Linked DNA regions of Tistrella mobilis. The main gene of each other region encodes a partner of the protein of the gene in region 2 in a complex. Links are inferred from orthologs where the notes say so. Each region holds a gene or a part of one and is shown on either strand. Other genes may lie near its edges.

Evidence for each region.
Region 1: the proteins of P7L68_RS20390 (region 2) and eno are in contact, whole or in part, in a solved structure (PDB 2FYM), measured with the Escherichia coli proteins. The link is inferred for Tistrella mobilis from one-to-one orthologs.
Region 3: the proteins of P7L68_RS20390 (region 2) and pnp are in contact, whole or in part, in a cryo-EM structure (PDB 9QH0), measured with the Escherichia coli proteins. The link is inferred for Tistrella mobilis from one-to-one orthologs.

The regions. Positions count from the first base shown.
Region 1 is NZ_CP121017.1:2,372,193-2,378,327, reverse strand. Bases 1-2,838 are described here. They hold eno (phosphopyruvate hydratase), read left to right. Parts: upstream 1-693; coding sequence 694-1,983; downstream 1,984-2,838. Other genes in these bases: P7L68_RS16560 (FkbM family methyltransferase), read left to right, coding at 2,814-2,838; P7L68_RS16565 (PAS domain-containing protein), read right to left, coding at 2,297-2,815; kdsA (3-deoxy-8-phosphooctulonate synthase), read left to right, coding at 1-563. In the rest of the region: more of P7L68_RS16560, read left to right, coding at 2,839-3,800; urease accessory protein UreG, read right to left, coding at 4,375-5,091; P7L68_RS16550 (urease accessory protein UreF), read right to left, coding at 5,088-5,843; P7L68_RS16545 (hypothetical protein), read right to left, coding at 5,851-6,135. UniProt on the Escherichia coli protein: Catalyzes the reversible conversion of 2-phosphoglycerate (2-PG) into phosphoenolpyruvate (PEP). It is essential for the degradation of carbohydrates via glycolysis.
Region 2 is NZ_CP121017.1:3,270,147-3,277,479, forward strand. Bases 1,930-5,965 are described here. They hold P7L68_RS20390 (ribonuclease E/G), read left to right. Parts: upstream 1,930-2,294; coding sequence 2,295-5,765; downstream 5,766-5,965. Other genes in these bases: P7L68_RS20395 (pyridoxal phosphate-dependent aminotransferase), read right to left, coding at 5,878-5,965. In the rest of the region: P7L68_RS20385 (N-acetylmuramoyl-L-alanine amidase), read right to left, coding at 1-1,226; more of P7L68_RS20395, read right to left, coding at 5,966-7,047; P7L68_RS20400 (gamma-glutamyltransferase), read right to left, coding at 7,214-7,333. UniProt on the Escherichia coli protein: Endoribonuclease that plays a central role in RNA processing and decay. Required for the maturation of 5S and 16S rRNAs and the majority of tRNAs. Also involved in the degradation of most mRNAs.
Region 3 is NZ_CP121017.1:4,897,096-4,903,398, forward strand. Bases 1,160-4,165 are described here. They hold pnp (polyribonucleotide nucleotidyltransferase), read left to right. Parts: upstream 1,160-1,540; coding sequence 1,541-3,790; downstream 3,791-4,165. Other genes in these bases: P7L68_RS27720 (NAD(P)H-dependent flavin oxidoreductase), read left to right, coding at 4,118-4,165. In the rest of the region: tRNA pseudouridine(55) synthase TruB, read left to right, coding at 1-735; rpsO (30S ribosomal protein S15), read left to right, coding at 753-1,022; more of P7L68_RS27720, read left to right, coding at 4,166-5,515; iron response transcriptional regulator IrrA, read left to right, coding at 5,665-6,075; P7L68_RS27730 (rubrerythrin family protein), read left to right, coding at 6,137-6,303. UniProt on the Escherichia coli protein: Involved in mRNA degradation. Catalyzes the phosphorolysis of single-stranded polyribonucleotides processively in the 3'- to 5'-direction. Also involved, along with RNase II, in tRNA processing.

The DNA.
Region 1 (6,135 bases), 900 kb from region 2 along the record:
TCACCGACGTGCATCTGCCCGAACAGTGTGCCATCGCCGCCGAGGCGGTGGATGTGCTGCAGATCCCGGCCTTCCTGTGCCGCCAGACCGATCTTCTGGTCGCGGCGGCAAAGACCGGCCGGGTGGTCAATGTCAAGAAGGGCCAGTTCCTGGCGCCCTGGGACATGACCAATGTGGTCGCCAAGCTGGATGCCGCCGGCAATCCCAATGTGATGCTGACCGAGCGCGGGGTCAGCTTCGGCTACAACACCCTGGTGACCGATTATCGCGGCCTGCCGATCATGGCCCGCACCGGCTGCCCGGTGGTGTTCGATGCCACCCATTCGGTCCAGCAGCCGGGCGGCCTGGGCGGGCGCAGCGGCGGGCAGCGGGAATTCGTGCCCGTGCTGGCGCGTGCGGCGGCGGCGGTCGGCGTGGCGGCGATTTTCGCCGAGACCCATCCCGACCCCGACAAGGCGCCGAGCGACGGCCCGAACATGGTACCTCTGAAGGCGCTGCCCGATATGGTCGCCGACTGGATGGTTTTCGATGCGGCCGCCAAGGCCCGTCCGCTGGCCGTCTGATCTTTTGCCGCCCCGACACCTGATCGTCACGGGCGGCGTTCATTCTCGTCCTGCCTACCTTCTGTCGACAGCCTGCTGTCCTCGACAGTCTGCCCCGGCCCCTTGCCCTGAACGGAGAGCGAGACATCCCATGACTGCCATCGTCGATATTCGTGCCCGCGAGATCCTCGACAGCCGCGGCAACCCGACCGTCGAGGTCGATGTCGAGCTGGAAAGCGGTGCGATCGGCCGTGCCGCCGTGCCGAGCGGCGCCTCCACCGGCAGCCGCGAAGCGGTCGAGAAGCGCGACGGCGACACGGCCCGTTATCTGGGCAAGGGCGTCGAGCAGGCCGTCGAAGCCGTGATGGGCGAGATTTCGGACGAACTGATCGGCTATGACGGCGAGGACCAGATCGGTATCGATCAGGCGCTGATCGAGCTGGACGGCACCGAGAACAAGTCGCGCCTGGGCGCCAACGCGATCCTGGGCGTCAGCCTGGCCGTTGCCCGGGCCGCGGCGGAAGAGGCCGGCTGGCCGCTCTTCCGCTATGTCGGTGGCGTCATGGCGCATACTCTGCCGGTCCCGATGATGAACATCATCAACGGCGGTGCCCATGCCGACAACCCGATCGACATCCAGGAATTCATGATCATGCCGGTGGCCGCGGACAGCATCGCCGATGCCATCCGTACGGGCGCCGAAGTGTTCCACCACCTGAAGAAGCAGCTGTCGGCGGCCGGCCACAACACCAATGTCGGCGACGAGGGCGGCTTCGCCCCCAATCTTGGCAGCAATGCCGAGGCCATCGACTTCATCATGAAGGCGATCGAGTCTGCCGGCTACACTCCGGGTGAGGATGTGGTGCTGGCGCTCGACGCGGCCTCGTCCGAATTCTTCAAGGACGGCAAGTATCATCTCGACGGCGAAGGCCGGGTGCTCGGCGCCGACGACATGGTCCGTTTCTACGAGGATCTGGTCGCGCGCTACCCGATCGTGTCGATCGAGGACGGCATGGCCGAGCAGGATTGGGACGGCTGGGCAGCACTGACCCGGGCCATCGGCGGCAAGGTCCAGCTGGTCGGCGACGACCTGTTCGTGACCAACCCGCAGATCCTGGCCGAGGGCATCGAGAAGGGCCTTGCGAACTCGATCCTGATCAAGGTCAACCAGATCGGTACCCTGACCGAGACGCTGCGTGCGGTCGATATGGCCCATCGTGCCGGCTACACGGCGGTGATGTCGCATCGCTCGGGCGAGACCGAGGACACCACCATCGCCGATCTGGCGGTTGCCACCAATTGCGGCCAGATCAAGACCGGCTCGCTGTCGCGCTCGGATCGTCTGGCGAAGTACAACCAGCTTATCCGTATCGAGGAAATCCTGGGTGACACCGGCTATTACGCCGGTCGCGGGGCGCTGAAGGCCCTCGCGCGCCGCTGATCGTCGGCGATCAGGACCTGTCTGGAGGCCCGTTCGGAGTGATCCGGACGGGCCTTCGCCGTCTTCGGGCGCAGGCCGGGGCCCGGCAGGGGGTAAGTGCCAGCGCAACCATGCCGCCGGGCGGCAGCAGAAGCACGAGAAGTGGCAGCTCGCCCGATGTCAGCGGCATCCTGGCCGGCGATGCCGGCGCCGATGCTGCCAGCGAAGAGGCCGGCCCGGCCCCGCGCCGTCATCTGACGACCGAAGAAGGTGACACCGGTGGCATCATCGGCTCGATCCTGGTCCAGCATTTCCGGTGGCAGCGGCGACGGTATCAGTCTCTCAGGATGCGAACCTGCGGCCGATATGACGTCACCGGCCCGTCAAGCACGACGGTATAGGTGGCGATCCAGGCCGGCGTGCCATCCACGCGGGCAAGCGGCATGATCAGCCACTCTGCCATGCGCCACTCTCCATCCGGCCAGGTTGCGCGATCGACGCCCCAGATGAGGGTGCCCTCATCAATCGCACGATCATAGGCGCGCAGGATGTCGGCGCAGCGATGGCCGTACCAGATACCGTCGACGAGATGGCCGGTGGCATCGCGTTTGGCCAGGGCGACGATGACGCTGCCGACATAGCGGTGCAGGAAGGCGCCATCGGCCATGCGCTCGATGATCAGAAGGCTGGGGAGAACCCTTGGCATATCGACCAGCAGATCGAAATCCCGTCTGAGCGGTATCGGGCGTCCCATGCGCCGTGATCGCCAATAGGCGATCAGCGCCTGGATCCGTGGATCTGGGGCGTGGGGGCCTCGGCCATCGAAGCTGGTATCTGCGGATCTCTGGGTCATGATCCGATCATCGGCTGGCCCGGGCCCCGGGGCAAGTATCCCATGCTGTCGCACTGCGGCATCGATAGACATCCTCCCTGCCGACAACCGTGTTATGATTAGGGAGTTCGTCGTTATCGCTCATACGATCAAGGGATTCTCTGCCGTGGCCGGCCTGAAAACCATCATCGAACGACGGATGCCCCGGCTCTATGCCCGGTTGATAGACTTCCGCGACCGTATGGCCCCGGATTACGGCGAGAAGGAACTGGAGCTGGTGCCGATTCTGGCCGAGGCGGATGCCGATGCCTATGACATCGGCGCCAATTACGGCGCCTATACGGCGCCCATGCTGCAGACCGCCGGACGCGTCGTGGCCTTCGAGCCGAATCCGACCATGAGCAAGGTGCTGAAAGCCCGCTTCGCCCGGGATTTTCGCGAGGGGCGGCTGGTGCTCATGCCGATGGCGCTCGGTGATGCCGAGGGAGAAGCGGTGTTGCATGTGCCCGAGGCCGGATCCGGCCTCGCCTCAATGAAGGAGGAGGCCGTGCGAAGCGTCAGTACGCCGGGCATGCTGCACATTGCCGTCGCTGTCCGGCGGCTTGACGATCTCAAGGCAGATATCGGCCGCGGTCGACGCGTGGGATTCGTCAAGATCGACGTGGAGGGCTTCGAGGGCACGGCACTTCGCGGAGCCATCGAGACTCTGAAGGCGAATCGGCCCACCCTGCTGATTGAGGCCGAAGAGCGCCATACCCCGGGCACCCTGGCGGAGCTTCAGGCATTGCTGGGGCCGATCGGCTATCGCGGCCTCTATCTGCTTGACGGTCGTCTGCATGATATGGCGGGTTTTGATATCGCCCGGCTTCAGGATTGCTCGGCCCTGAATGCAGAAGGAACCCGCCGGCTGCCGGACAGGGTCTATGTCAACAACTTCATTTTCGTCGCACGGCCGGAGCCCCTGGCCCGGCTGGAGGCGGCTTACGGTCCGGTGATCTCCGCCTGATCCCGTTGGTTCCGGCTCCCTCCCTGTATGGAACAGGTCTGCTCAGGGCAGCGGGGCGTCACATCCGTCGCGCGCAAAGCCTTCACAGACAGCCCGTATCGTGGTGCTGTCGCTGGGGATAGCAGCATGCGGGCCCGAGGGTGGTGTACCCAGCTGCCGCAAACCCATCACACTGGCCTACTCCCTGCTCCCTGCTCCCCAGGCGTGGTGCGTGCCTTGACGGCATCGGCGAACACAAGACCCGCAACCGGCGCCTGTAGCCCGGTTGCGGTGAGATCCAGTCCGCCCTCCGTCGCTGCGACTCGTGGTCGAGTACTCGGGCGCTGACCTGCTGCCTGAAGACGACCATCGTGACCAGCTTGGCCAGATAGAGCGCCACACAGAGCAGCCACGGCGAAACGGGTAGCGACAGGCTGTCTTCACACCGGGTGAACTCGCCACGGTGACGGCGCTTCTCGTCTATCTGCGAGGGGTCTGGTCGACCCAGGCCGCAATGGGGCCGCGCACGACGCTCCAGCCGAACGACCACGTCCCGGTGCCCGGCCGTGGTGGCGTCGTCCGGTTCTGATCCGTATCAGGCAGCGGCCTCGGCTCTGGCCGCTGCGACATCCAGCGGCGCCGCGGACGACACGCCGAGACGATCATCCAGCCCGCCCAGGTCCAGCAGGCGGGCGATCAGGGCGTCGACTCCGGCGCCACTCTTCATGTTGGTGAACAGGAAGGGGCGGCGGCCGCGCATGCGGGCGGCATCCCGCTCCATGATCCCGAGATCGGCGCCGACCAGGGGGGCCAGATCGACCTTGTTGATCACCAGCAGATCCGAGCGGGTGATGCCGGGGCCGCCCTTGCGCGGGATCTTCTCGCCTGCCGCCACGTCGATCACATAGATCGTGATGTCGGCAAGTTCGGGCGAGAAAGTGGCCGACAGATTGTCGCCGCCGCTTTCAACGAAGATGAGTTCGAGATCGGGAAAGCGTATGCTCATCTCGGCCACGGCCGCGAGGTTGATCGAGGCATCTTCCCGGATGGCGGTATGCGGGCATCCGCCCGTTTCCACCCCCATGATCCGCTCCGGCGCCAGGGCGCCGGCCCGGGTCAGGATCTGCGCGTCCTCCTGGGTGTAGATGTCGTTGGTGATCGCCGCGATCCGATAGCTGTCGCGCAGCCTGCGGCAGAGCACTTCGAGAAGGGCGGTCTTGCCGGAGCCGACGGGGCCACCGACGCCGATGCGCAACGGCCGGGAGCTGCCCTGAGGGGTGAGCGGGATGGGCGCGGGGGCGAGCGTCGTCATGAGCGGAACAGCCTGGAATAAAGGGTTTCGTGTCTGAGAGCGGCAATGTCGGCGAGGATCGCAGCCCCACCCGGAGCGGCCTCGGGGCCGGCGCGGGCCGCAGCGGCCACCGCACCGATCACGGGACCCAGCGCTGCCAGCACCCGCTGGCCATCGGTCTGTCCCAGTGGCACCAGCCGGACCCCGGCGGAGACGAGATTGGCGGCGAAAGCGTGAACGAAGGCTTCGATCAGCATGTCTTCGGGCAGACCTGCCCATCCGCCGCAGGCGCCCGCGGCGATCGGCAGGGTGGCCGGTACTTCTGCGGCGTCGAGCCGTGCCGCCAAGTCCGCGGCTTCGTTCAGCGCCCAGCCACGCGCCACGGCTTCCAGAAATGACCGACCCTGCTGTCGCGCTTCCAATGCCCGCTCGCCGGCAGGCGTCAGGGCTGAGGAGACGATCGCGGTCTCGACGAGCCCGGCCATGTCACCCGCCTGTGCCTGGCGGGCTGCACGCACGGCGAAGCCGGCATCGGTCCGCCCGGCCCCGAAACGCAGGACGCCACCGATCCAGCCGGCCAGGGTCTCTGCCGTGCCGACTGTGCCATCCTCGATCGCCTGTTCCAGCCCATGGCTGTAGCTGAAGGCCCCGATGGGGAAGCTGGGGCTGGTCCAGGCAAGCAGCCGGTGCAGAGCCCGTGGGCCTGCCGCCACTAAGGGGGCCTCCGGGCCACCCGGCCAGCCATACAGCAGAACCTGTCCTTCGGTGGTCATGGCAGGATCAGTGGTGATGGGCGTGATCGGCATAGGCACCGGGTTCAGGCTCGAAGGTGTCCGCGGCGGGCAGGATCCGCAAACCCAGGGCGGCGGCGATACGGCGGACCAGCGGCTCATCCGCCGTGCGGATCCGCCAGCCGTCGACCACCTGCGCCGGCCGATGGCGGTTGCCGATCTGCCAGGCGGCGCGGGCCGTGTCGGCACCTGTGCCGCCAACCAGATCGACGGCTGTGGTCACCTTCGTGGCATGGCCGTGGTCGTGATGCCCATGCCCGTGATCATGGCTGTG
Region 2 (7,333 bases):
AGCTTCGCGCGATGCGCGGGGTCCTGAAGCACTTTCTCGTCCTGACGGTTGGACAGGAAACCGGTCTCGATCAGCACCGACGGCATGTCCGGGGCCTTGAGCACGGCGAAGCCGGCCGACCGGACCGGCTTGGTCAGCAGTTCGGTATGCGGCTGAACCTGGCCGATGACATGGCCTGCAAAGCGCGCCGACAGGTTCATGGTCTCGCGCCGGGCCAGATCGATCAGGATCGAGGTGACCTCGGCGCTCTCCGTCGAAAGATCGACGCCGGCGATCAGGTCGGACTTGTTTTCGCTGTCGGCCAGCTGGGCCGCAACGCCGTCGGACGCCCGTTCCGACAGGGTGTAGATCGACAGGCCGCGGGTGCGCGGATTCTGCACCGAGTCGGCATGGATCGAGATGAACAGCTCCGCCTGGGCGGCACGGGCGATGGCAACCCGGTCGCGCAGCCGGATGAAGATGTCGCGGTCGCGGGTCAGCACGGCCTTGTAGCGGCCGGTCTTCTCAAGCTCCTGGGCCAGGGCCTTGGCCATGGCGAGCGTGATCGACTTCTCCTGCACGCCGGTGATGCCGATCGCGCCCGGATCGATGCCGCCATGGCCGGCATCGATGGCGACGATCCGCCGGCCGTCGGTCCGGGCGCGCGGCCGGGCCGCATCGGGCACGATCGGCGCTGCGGCAACGGCTGCCTGGCCCGCGGGCGGCTGCGGGGCGGCGGCGACCTTGGTGCCGTCGAACCGGTCTTCCGGTTCCCCCTTCAGCGTGGTCCGGGCGAAGGATTGCGCCGAGGTGCGCGACAGATCGACCACGAAACGCGGCGGCAGCCCGTCCTGGGCCGGCAGCACGAACATCGAATCGATCTGGGATGGCTGGGAAAGGTCGAGCACCATGCGGTAGACGCCGGGTTCGAACAGGCCGACGCGATAGCGCGCGATCAGCCCGGCCCCGGAATTCTCGCCCTTGTCGAGGATCTGCCAGTCCAGGTTGCGGAAATCGATCACCACCCGGTCGGGGCCCGACAGGGTGAAGGCGCGGAAATCCACCCGGCGATCCAGATCGATCACCAGCCGGGTCTTGTCGGGATGCATGCCGAAGCGCAGGCCGACCGCGCGGGCGGTTTCGGCGGCGGCCGCCTCTTCCGGACCGATGCCCGGCAGCGGCCCGGCAATCACCGAGACCAGCGCCAGCAGGCAGACCAGCATCCAGCCGACGACACGTTTCGCCATCCGGCCCGGCCGGGACGGCGGCGCAGCGGAGACGCGGCAAAAATGGTCGGCGGTCTGGCGAATGGCAGGCGCGGACATGTGACGGCTCCAGGAGGCGTCGGCGGCTGATCCTCTGACCGGCCGCGCCGCCCGAAAACCGCCCGAAAACGGGCAGCTCCGATGACACCGCAACCAGCGACTCCTTCGTTTTATAGGCGGAAGTCGCCCAATCTTTCAATGCGTTTATCCATGTTGTTGGCACCGGGGGTGAACTCGGACAAATGGTTGTGTCCGCCGGGAGACTCCCGCCCCTCCGATCCCCGGCCGGATGCGGCTGCCGCAGGGCGCGTCCGTGTGGCCGCATGCGCGCGCAACACGCGCTTGCCCTGTCGCCGGATTGCAACAGCGCGATTGTGGAAGGGCTCCGACCTGTTCTATAGTGCGGCCGCGCGTTCCGCTTCGGTCACCGGCACCTCTCGTATCAGAGAGAGGCCTTCTGCCGGACGGGTCGTGCCGGAATTCCGTATGGCCGGAGGCATCGGACCGAGTTTATCGGACCGCGCCGCTCCGGGAGGGAGCATCCCCCGGCCGACGGTTGAACCCGCCGCGAGGCAGGACGACGACGACCCAGGGCATGCCGGCCTCGCATCATGCGTGGCCAGGCCGGCCGGCGGAGAGCGAAATCCTTGTGACGCGGTGGCGGAGCGGAGTGTGCGGCAATTACGCGGTGCGCCCCCCCGACCAACAAGGAACGGTCATGAACGACGCGCGCGGTTTCGCGCAGAGCGTCGGTCGCGCGGACCCTGAGGCGTCTTCTGATGCCACATCCGTCTGAGCGTCCGGTGCACAGCCTGAGAGGCTACAGCTGCCGCCGATCGCTCGGCGGTACGCGTTCCGTCGTCTTCGCGCCGTTTCCCTGCCATCCGACACCGGGCCTGACCGTGCCGCCTGCCGCCGCTGCCTTCACCGGCACCGGCGCAGCCGACGGCCGCAGCCCCGTGCGTCGTTCCTCCAAATCCTGCCCGACGGATCTGCGCCGCCTGACGATGGCCGGCGCCCGTTGCGGTCATATCCGGAGTTCCACGCTCGATGACGAAGCGTATGCTGATCGACGCGAACCACCCCGAAGAGATGCGGGTGGTCGTCACCAACGGCAACCGGCTTGAAGAATTCGATTTCGAAACCTCGACCAAGAAGCAGCTGAAGGGGAACATCTATCTCGCCAAGGTGACCCGGGTCGAGCCGTCGCTCCAGGCCGCATTCGTCGATTATGGCGGAAACCGGAACGGCTTCCTGGCCTTCAGCGAGATCCACCCCGACTACTTCCAGATCCCGCTGGCGGATCGCGAGGCGCTGGTCCGCGAGGTCGAGAAGGCGGCACGAGAGGATGCCGAGCGCGAGGCGCGTGCCGATGCCGGCGAAGGCCCCGAGATCGAGGAAGTCGGCGGTTCCGACGTCGACGACATCGCGGCCGGCGGTGCCAGCCGGCGGCGGCTGCAGCCGCATCGCCAGTACAAGATCCAGGAAGTCATCAAGAAGCGGCAGCTGATCCTGGTTCAGGTGGCCAAGGAAGAGCGCGGCACCAAGGGTGCGGCCCTGACCAGCTATATTTCGCTGGCCGGCCGCTATTGCGTGCTGATGCCGAACACGCCCAATGGCGGTGGCATCTCGCGCAAGATTTCGGATGCCCGCACCCGCAAGAAGCTGCGCGAGACCCTGACCGAGCTGGGCACCCCCGCCGGCATGAGCGTGGTGCTGCGCACCGCCGGCGCCGAGCGCACCAAGACCGAGATCAAGCGCGACTATGAATACCTTTCGCGGCTGTGGGACGACATCCGCGAGCGCACCCTGTCGTCGCGCGCCCCGGCCCTGATCTATGAAGAGGCCGATATCATCAAGCGGTCGATCCGCGACATCTATTCCAACGACATCGACGAACTGCTGGTCGAGGGCGGCGACGGCTATCGCGCCGCGAAGGAGTTCATGCGGATGCTGATGCCCAGCCGCGCGCGGCTGGTGAAGCAGTATGGCGACCGCATCCCCCTCTTCCACCGCTACCAGGTCGAAACCCAGCTCGCCTCGATGCACTCCCCCACCGTGCGCCTGCCCTCGGGCGGCTATGTGGTGATCAATCAGACCGAGGCGCTGGTCGCGATCGACGTCAATTCGGGCCGCTCCACCCGCGAGCGGAACATCGAGGAGACCGCGCTCAAGACCAATCTTGAGGCCGCCGACGAGGTCGCCCGCCAGCTGCGCCTGCGCGACCTGGCCGGGCTGATCGTCATCGACTTCATCGACATGGACGACCGCAAGAACAACCGTGCGGTCGAACGGCGCCTGAAGGAGGCGATGAAGGCCGATCGCGCCCGCATCCAGCTGGGCCGGATCAGCGGTTTCGGCCTGCTGGAACTGTCGCGCCAGCGGCTGCGCCCGTCGCTGATCGAGGCCAGCACCATGCAGTGCCCGCATTGCGGCGGCACCGGCCTGGTGCGGTCGGTGGAGAGCACGGCGCTTGCCGCCCTGCGTGCGGTGGAAGAGGAAGGCATCCGCGAACGTACCGAAGAGCTGGTGCTGCGCGTGCCGACCGAGGTTGCGCTCTACATCTTCAACCACAAGCGCGACATGCTGGCGGATATCGAGGCCCGCTACGTCTTCCGCGTGGTGGTGGAGGCCGCCGACAATCTGACGCCGCCCATGCCTTATGAGCTGGAGCGCACCCGTCAGCGCAAGGAAGGTGAGATCCCCGAGCGGCCGGCAACCGCCGAGCGCCCGGTGACCGCCGAATCCTCCGCCGCCGCCGCCGATGCCGATGCCGCCCGCATCGCCGCCGAGGTCGCGGAAGCCGAGGCCGAGGAAGAGGCGATGGCCGAGGAAGAGGCCGCCGCCGAAGCCCGCAGCGAGGCCGCAGCCGAGCCCCGGCCCGAGGCCGACAGCCAGAGCGAGGAAGAGCGGAACCGCCGCAAGCGGCGCCGCCGGTCGCGCCGGCGCAAGCGGCGTGACGACGAGACCCTGTCGGCCGCCGAGGGCGACGATCAGACCGACGCCGAGGGCGATGATCAGGACGAGACCGACGGCGAGACCGACGCCTCGGACACTGACGCCTCGGACACTGGCGCCTCGGACACTGGCGCCTCGGGCACGGAAGCCGTGGCCGGCGGCGAGAGCGCCGAAGAGGCCCGGACTGCCGAGGAGAATGGCCGCCGCCGTCGCCGGCGTCGCCGGCGCCGGCCGGGCAATGGCGAGGCCCGCACCGACGTCCAGGCTGCCGATGACGACAATGGGGACGCGGACGCGGCAGATGATGCGGTGACCGAAGCCGAGGCCGAGGCCCCGGTGGCGGCGGCCGAAATCGTCGAGCCGGTGACCGAAGATGCTGCGGCAGAGGCCCCGGTGGCGGAAGCCTCGGTGACCGAAGCTCCTGCGGCCGAAGCTGCCGAAGCCGAAGAGGGTCGCGGCCGTCGCCGTCGCCGTCGCCGGCGGCAGCCCGACGTCGATGCAGTGGCGGAGGTCGAGGCGGTGGCCGAGGCCGAAGCCGCCCCGGCACCGGTGAGCGACACGGCACCGGCCGAAGCCGCCGCGGATGAAGCGGCGGTCGACGAGGAACCGGTCGAGGCAGCCCGCGCTGACGAGGTGCCGGCTGAAGCGGCTCAGGCTGAAGACGTGGAGGCCGAAGACGGGCAGGCCGAAGACGGCGTGGTGGCGGAACAGGCGCCGGCTGAAGAGGCAGCGGCCACCGGGCATCCCGCTGCGGAGCCCGAGGCCGTCGGTGCCGATCTGGTGCCGGAAGCCGATGCCGTGGTCGTGGCCGATGCGGTGGTGGCCGAAGAGCCGGTCGCCGCGGCGCCCGAGAAGCCGAAGCGCCGCCGCAAGGTGAAGGCGGAGACCGAAGCCGAGGCACCCGCCGAGGCCGAGGCTGCGCCGAAGCCGAGCCGTCGCCGCAAGGTGGCCGGGACCGCCGCAGACGCCCCGGCCGATGCCGAGGTGGTTGCGGAAGAGGCCCCCGTCCGCAAGCGGGCGACGCGCGCCAAGGCGACGACGACCAAGGCTGCGACCACCAGAACCGCTGCGGCCAAGACCGCCAAGGCGGCAACCCCGGCCAAGACCACCCGCACCCGTAAGGCCAAGGCGGCCGAGCCGGTGGAGGGTGCGGCCGCCGAGGCACCGAAGCCGCGCCGCCGCCGCAAGGCGGAGCCTGCGGTGGAGGCGGCCGAGCCGGCCCTGGTCGTGACCGCCGTGGAAACCGGCGCCGAGCCGCCGGTGATCGACGGGCCGGCCGCCGCCGCGGTGGCCGAAGCCGCCGAGGCCCCGGCTGCCCCGCTGGAGCCGCCCTTCCGCGAGGACGCCACCACCGAACCGGCCACCGCCACCGAACCGACCACCGCCACCGAACCGACCACCGCCACCGAACCGACCACCGCCACCGAAACCGCGGCGGAAACCGGTACGGATGCCGCACCGCAGCCGGCCGGCGACGACGAGCCGGCGGTGACGGTGATCGAGGCCGAAGGTGCGCCCGCGCGCCCGCGCCGCGGCTGGTGGGCCTCTCGCGGCCGCAGCTGACCACCCGGATCCGGAGCCGGCCCCAGGCCGGCTCCGGCCACGGACAAAAACAGGGGCCGCCGGTCGAACCGGCGGCCCCTGTTTTTTGTCCGGGCAGCTGTCGTCCGTCTGGTCAGGCGACCTTGCCGACGCCGAAACTGCGGCGCATCCAGCCATCCAGCCGGTCGACCACCTGCACCATCTCTTCGGTCGCCCCGGCAAAGGCCATGCGCAGATAGTGATGGCCCTTGAACGGGTCGAAATCGACGCCGGGGGTGGCGGCGATGCCGGCTTCGTGCAGCATGCGACGGCAGAAATCGATGCTGTCGGTGCTGTAGTCGGAAATGTCGGCCCAGACATAGAAGGCGCCGTCGATCGGCGCGATCCGTCCGAGCCCGACCTTGGGCAGGCCGTCGAGCAGGATCCGGCGGTTTTCGGCATAGCGCTGTACCGCGATCCCGGCCTCTTCATAACCGTCGAAAGCGGCCGTGGCGGCGATCTGGGCAACGGCCGAGGGCGAGAGGAAGAAGTTCTGCGCCAGCTTTTCGGCCGTGCGGGCCATGTCTTCCGGCACCACCATCCAGCCCATGCGCCAGCCGGTCATGGCGAAATACTTCGAGAAGCTGTTCACCACGATCGGCGCCTGAGAGAAGTTCAGCGCGCTGCGGGTGGGCGCACCATAGGTCAGACCGTGATAGATCTCGTCCGAGATCAGCGTGATGCCCTTCGCTTCGCAATAGCGCACCAGAGCTTCCAGCTCTTCCGGCTTCAGCGTGGTGCTGGTCGGGTTGGAGGGGCTGGCGACGATCAGCCCGTCGATCGGCTTCTCCAGCGCCTCCAGATGGGCGATGGTCGGCTGAAAGCGGCTTTCGGGCCCGGTCTCGATCGACACGACCTCGATATCGAGCGCCTTCAGCACATTGCGGTACGAGGTATAGCCCGGCTCCGCCATCGCCACCCGCGCCCCGGCATCGAAAGCCGCCAGGAAGGCGATGGTGAAGCAGCCCGAGGCACCATGGGTGATCAGGATGCGCTCGATCGGAATCTCAAGCCCGTACCACGACCGGTAATGCTCGGCGATCCGCCGGCGCAGCGCCGGCTGCCCGGCCCCCTCGGTATAGCCGAAGGCCGGACCGTCAAGCGCGGCGCGGGCTGCACGGATCGCCGGCGCAGGCGCGCCGGTCGACGGCTGGCCGACTTCCATATGGATGATGTGACGGCCGGCGGCCTCAAGCGCATTCGCTTCAGCCAGCACCTCCAGCGCGTGGAACGGAGGGATCTGCGAGCGACGGGAAACGGGCATGGAATGGGGTATCCTTCTGCAGGGGCCGTGCCCCCGGGGGGAAGACGACCTGCACGGGGCGCAACAGATATGACCGGGATTATGAAACCATAAGTTCATAATCCCGGCCATACCAGGTGCGCGATACGATCAATCGCCGTCTGCGGCGCACCGCCCGAGCGACAGCTCAGCGGATGGCCAGCCCCGACGACGAGGGCGAGACGATCGCATTGCAGCGCTGATCGTCCGACGGAATGCCGTTGGTGCAGGCGGCGGCACCGATATCGGCACCGGCCGTGGCCGCGGC
Region 3 (6,303 bases), 1.6 Mb from region 2 along the record:
ACCAAGACGGTCGCCCATGCCATGGACGGCGCGAAGGAATATATCTTCGACCTACACTGGGGCGAGGCCCGGGCCACCGACGACCGCGAGGGCGAGGTGCTGGAGACCAGCGATCATCGTCCCGACGCCGCGGCGATCCGTGCGGCCCTGCCGGACTTCCTGGGCGAGATCGACCAGGTGCCGCCGGCCTATTCGGCGATCAAGCTGGCCGGCCGGCGCGCCTATGCGCTGGCCCGGGCCGGTGAGACGCCCGAGATGCCGGTGCGCCGGGTGCGGATCGATGCGTTGGAACTGCTGGAGATCCTGGACGCGGACCATGCCCGCTTCCGGCTGGCCTGCGGCAAGGGCACTTATGCCCGGGCGGTGGGCCGTGATCTGGCGCTGGCACTCGACACGGTCGGACACCTGTCGATGCTGCGGCGGACCCGGTCGGGCGCATTCGGCGAAGCCCATGCAATCACTCTGGAAAAGCTCGAAGCGCTCGTGCATAGTGCCGCGCTCGACACCCATCTGTTTCCGGTCGAGACCGCGCTGGACGACATCCCGGCGCTGGCCCTGACCGGTCCCGAAGCCGATGCGCTCAGAAACGGGCGCCCGCTGCGGGATATGGCCGTTCCCGAAGGACGACTGGTTCGTGCGACGCTCGACGGGCGCCTGGTGGCGCTCGCCCGGGCCGAGGACGGATTGCTTCGTTCGGTGCGCGGCTTCAACCTCGGCGCCACCAGCGCCGCCTGATCAAGGAAGGACACCCGATGTCGATCACCAAGTCGCGCAAGACCGAGCTGGTCACCGAATATGCCCGCGGCACCAATGACACCGGTTCGCCGGAAGTCCAGGTCGCGATCCTGACCGAGCGGATCCGCAACCTGACCGAACACTTCAAGACCCATGCCAAGGATATCCACTCCCGGCGCGGCCTGCTGAAGATGGTCAGCCAGCGCCGCAAGCTGCTGGACTATCTGCGTCGCAACGACGAGGCCCGGTACAAGGAAGTCATCCAGCGCCTGGGTCTGCGTAAGTGATCTGATGGCCGGAGGGGGGGCGATCGCGTCCCCCCTTTTGTCATCCGGGGCCACCTGACGCACGGGGGTGTGTCCTATCGCAGCGGATGGATCTGCCATCCGCCGCCGTGCGGGAGATTAAAGGGGGAGAGGACCCGCTCCCCGGCCGACGGATCCACCGGGATCCGCCTCTGGTCGAACCGGGTCCCGGCTCGCGGCTGTCATGGGATGGCGCGCGGCATGTCGTCGCCGTCGGGGCAGGTGGAGTGATCAGGAACCCCCGACGGAGCATGCGGCCGGTCCGGATTTCGTTCCGGATGCGGCCGCGACGCGGATCGCCGCCCGGCCGGATGAGGCCGGGAACGCGCCCCGGAACGAGAACGGGCGCAAGGTCAGGCGGTCCGCCCGCGGGACCCCCCGTCCCGGCAGATGGCCGGGCGATGGGCAGAAACGTTCGGGATGTTGGAGGCCAGGGTCCGGCGGAGCCCGGCCCGCAACACCCGGAGCGCCCCGCCGATGGAATGGAAGAGAGAGACGAGATGTTTACGATCTATCGCAAGGAAGTCATGTGGGCGGGGCGCAAGCTCACCTTCGAGACCGGGCGGATTGCGCGCCAGGCCGATGGTGCCGTGCTCGCCACCTACGGTGAGACTGCCGTGCTGGCGACGGTGGTCGCCGCCCGCGAGCCGAAGCCCGGCGTCGACTTCTTTCCGCTGACGGTCAATTACCAGGAGAAGGCTTTCGCCGCGGGCAAGATCCCCGGCGGCTTCTTCAAGCGTGAGGGCCGCCCGAACGAGAAGGAGACGCTGACCTCGCGTCTCATCGATCGCCCGATCCGCCCGATGTTCGCCGATGGCTATCGCAACGAGACGCAGATCATCTGCACCGTGCTGAGCCACGACACCGAGAATGACCCCGACATCGTGTCGATGGTGGCAGCCTCTGCCGCTCTGACCATTTCGGGCGTGCCTTTCCTGGGGCCGATCGCCGGCGCACGTGTCGGTTACATCAATGGCGAGTACGTGCTGAACCCGCTGCGCTCGCAGATGGGCGACACCGCGCTCGACCTGGTTGTCGCCGGTACCGACGAAGCCGTGCTGATGGTTGAATCCGAGGCCAAGGAGCTGACCGAAGAGGTTATGCTGGGCGCGGTGATGTTCGGTCATGAAGGCTTCCAGCCGGTGATCGATGCGATCATCGACCTCGCCGAGGAGTGCGCCAAGGACCCCTGGCCGCTGCCCGAGAACCCGGCCGCCAAGGCCGTGGCAGCCCGTGTCGAGGCCGTGGCCCGTCCGGGTCTGGAAGAGGCCTATCGCCAGGTTGTGAAGCAGCAGCGCCAGCTGGCGGTCAAGGCGGTCAAGGAGAAGACCGTCGAGACCCTGGTCGCCGGCGAGGGCCTTGAAGCCCAGCTGGTCTCCGGTGCGTTCAAGGCGCTCGAAGCCAAGATCGTCCGTGGCCGGATCCTGAAGGAAGGCGTGCGCATCGACGGCCGCGACCTGAAGACCGTCCGTCCGATCGTCTCGGAAGTGGGTGTGCTGTCGCGGGCCCACGGCTCGACGCTGTTCACCCGCGGCGAGACCCAGGCGCTGGTGGTCACCACGCTGGGTACGGGCCAGGACGAGCAGATCATGGACATGCTTGAGGGCGAATACCGCGAGCACTTCCTGCTGCACTACAACTTCCCGCCCTATTCGGTGGGTGAAGCCAGCCCGATGCGCAGCCCCGGCCGCCGTGAGATCGGCCATGGCAAGCTGGCCTGGCGGGCGCTGCGCGCCGTGCTCCCCGAGAAGTCGGCCTTCCCCTACACGATTCGCATCGTGTCGGAGATCACCGAGTCGAACGGCTCGTCGTCGATGGCCACCGTCTGCGGCAGCTCGCTGTCGATGATGGATGCGGGCGTGCCGCTGGCGCGACCCGTCGCCGGCATCGCCATGGGTCTGATCAAGGAAGATGACGGCTTCGCGGTGCTGAGCGACATCCTCGGCGACGAGGATCATCTTGGCGACATGGACTTCAAGGTGGCCGGCACCGATCAGGGCATCACGGCCCTGCAGATGGACATCAAGATCACCGGCATCACCGAAGAGATCATGAAGGTCGCGCTGGGCCAGGCGCGCGACGGCCGTCTGCACATTCTGGGCCGTATGGCCGAGGCGTTGGGCGGTGCGCGTGAGGAGGTCAGCTCCAATGCGCCGCGGATCACGACCATCTCGATCCCCAAGGACAAGATCCGCGAAGTGATCGGCACCGGCGGTAAGGTGATCCGCGAGATCACCGAGCAGACCGGCGCCAAGGTCGATATCGAGGATGACGGCACCATCCGCGTCGCCGCGGTGGACGGCAAGGCGATGGATGCCGCGATCAACTGGATCAAGGGCATCGTGGCGGAGCCCGAGGTCGGCACCATCTACACCGGCAAGGTGGTGAAGGTGGTCGAGTTCGGCGCCTTCGTGAACTTCATCGGCACCCGCGACGGCCTGGTCCACATCTCGGAGCTGTCGGCCCAGCGGGTCAACCAGGTCACCGACGTGATCAACGAGGGTGACGAGGTGAAGGTCAAGGTGCTCGGCATCGACGACCGCGGCAAGGTGAAGCTCTCGATGCGCGTCGTCGATCAGGCGACCGGCGAGGAGCTGCCCGATACCCGTGAGCCTCGCGAACCCCGCGGCGATCGCGAGCCGCGTGGCGATCGTGAGCCCCGCGGTGACCGCGAGCCGCGTGGCGACCGCGAGCCCCGTGGTGACCGGGATCGCGGCGACCGTCCGCGCAAGCCCCGCGGCCCGCGCTGATCGCGCGGCCCCGCATTCCGTGATATGACGACGCGCCGGCCGGTGGCCTTCCCTTCAGGAAATCGCCGGCCGGCGTCGCCATGTCTGCCGACTGCCTCGCTTCCAGGGCGCGTGCCTGCGGGTGCGGTGCAAAAAACCACGGCGGGCAGGGCTGGACTTCATGGAAAACCATGGCCAGTTAACCGGCGAACCTGCCCAAGGCCTGGTCCCGAGGCCCGGCCATGGGCGGATCGGTTCGAACGCATCGGCGCGGATCGGACGGCGGAACCGCCGGCCCGGGCCGTCGCTTTGAACAAAAAGAACGCAAGGACGAGTAGCGGAGGCATCGTGAAGCCCTTGAACCCCATCCTCCTGTCCGGACGGGAAGTCCTGCCCTTGGTCGAAGGCGGGAAAGGTGTCGCCGTGTCGAACGGCGAAAGCTCCGGCGCGTGGGCTGCAGCCGGCGGCGTGGGGACGTTTTCGGGTGTGAATGCCGACAGTTTCGACGCCGACGGCCGCCCGATCCCGCAGACCTATTACGGCAAGACCCGCCGCGAGCGGCATGGCGAGCTGGTGGCCTACGGCATCCGCGGCGGCATCACCCAGGCGCGCATCGCCCACGAGCTGGCGGGCGGCGAAGGCCGGATCCACGTCAATGTGCTGTGGGAGATGGGTGGCGCCGAGACGGTGCTTCAGGGCGTGCTGGAAGGGGCCAAAGGCCTGATCCACGGCGTGACCTGTGGCGCCGGCATGCCCTATCGCGTGGCCCAGATTGCCGCCGAGCACGGGGTCTACTACTACCCGATCGTCTCGTCGGCCCGCGCCTTCCGGGCGCTGTGGAAGCGTGCCTATCATCGCTTTGCCGAGTACCTTGGCGGCGTGGTGTACGAGGATCCGTGGCTTGCCGGCGGCCATAACGGCCTGTCGAATGCCGAGGACCCGCGCGAGCCGCAGTCGCCCTATCCGCGTGTGCGGGAACTGCGGGAGCTGATGAAAGAGATCGGCATCCCCAACGTGCCGATCATCATGGCCGGCGGCGTCTGGTATCTGCGCGAGTGGGAGCACTGGCTGGATGACCCCGAGGTGGCGCCGGTGGCGTTCCAGTTCGGTACCCGGCCGCTGCTCACCAAGGAGAGCCCGATTTCCGACGCCTGGAAAGAGCGGCTGCGGACGCTGAAGCCGGGGGATGTCTATCTGCACCGCTTCAGCCCGACCGGCTTCTATTCCTCGGCGGTCAACAACGACTTCCTGCAGGAGCTCCGCGGCCGCAGCGATCGCCAGATCGCGTACACCACCGAGCCCGTGGGCGATCATGAGGTGGCGCTGCCGATCGGTGCGCGCGGCCGTCCGGTCTATGTCACGGCGCATGATTTCGAACGCGCCCAGGGCTGGATCGCCGACGGTCATACCGAAGCGATGAAGACCCCGGACAGCACGCTGATCTTCGTCGACCCTGCCGCGGCGAAGCAGATCCATATCGATCAGATCGACTGCATGGGGTGCCTGTCGGCCTGCCAGTTCAGCAACTGGGCGGCCAACGAGAAGGGCACCACCGGCCGTCGGGCCGATCCGCGCAGTTTCTGCATCCAGAAAACGCTTCAGAACATCGCCCATGGCTCGGATGTCGAGCACGAGCTGATGTTCGCCGGCCACAACGCCTATCGTTTCGCCGAAGATCCGTTCTACTCGAACGGCTTCGTCCCGACCGTGCGTCAGCTCGTCGAACGCATCCGCACCGGTGACTGATGTGCATCTTCCGGCCGGAGATCGGGGGGCTTCCCCGGTCTCCGGCCTTGCACTCAGAATGGAACGCACCTAAATTCCTGGCTAACTGACCGTCCCTACGCGACTTTCCCATGGCGCGTCGCGGACCTTCAACAAGACGAGAGCCGGGAATGTCCACCAACCGCACCTATACCGCCGTGCTCGAGAAGCTCAAGGCCGCCGGTCTCCGGCCGACCAAGCAGCGTCTCGCTCTGGCGCGCCTGCTGCTCGACGGCACCGACCGTCATGTGACGGCCGAAGAGCTGCACCGCGAGGCGCAGGCGGCGGCGCTCCCGGTGTCGCTGGCCACCGTGTACAATACGCTGCACCAGTTCACCCAGGCTGGGCTGCTGCGCGAGCTGGTCGTCGACAGCGGCCGGTCCTATTTCGACACCAATGTCAGCCACCATCATCATTTCTTCTATGAAGACGGCGGCCATCTCCAGGACATCCCCGGGGATGCGGTCCAGATCGCCCGTCTGCCCGAACCGCCGGGCGATGCCTCCATCGCCCGTGTCGACGTGATCATCCGCGTCCGCTGATGCCCGGCATGGGGGCGGGGCGGCGGGATCACGAACCGGAGAGCCACGGAGCCAGTACCCCATGACCGACCGTTCCGACGACCGCATCCCGGCCGCCGAACCGCCGCTTGGCGGCACGCGCACCGAGGCCAATCTGATCCGGGCCTTTATGTCTGAAGCGGCCGCCAATCGCCGCTTCCTCTATTTCGCCCGTCAGGCCGATATCGAGGGCTTCAACGACGTGGCCGC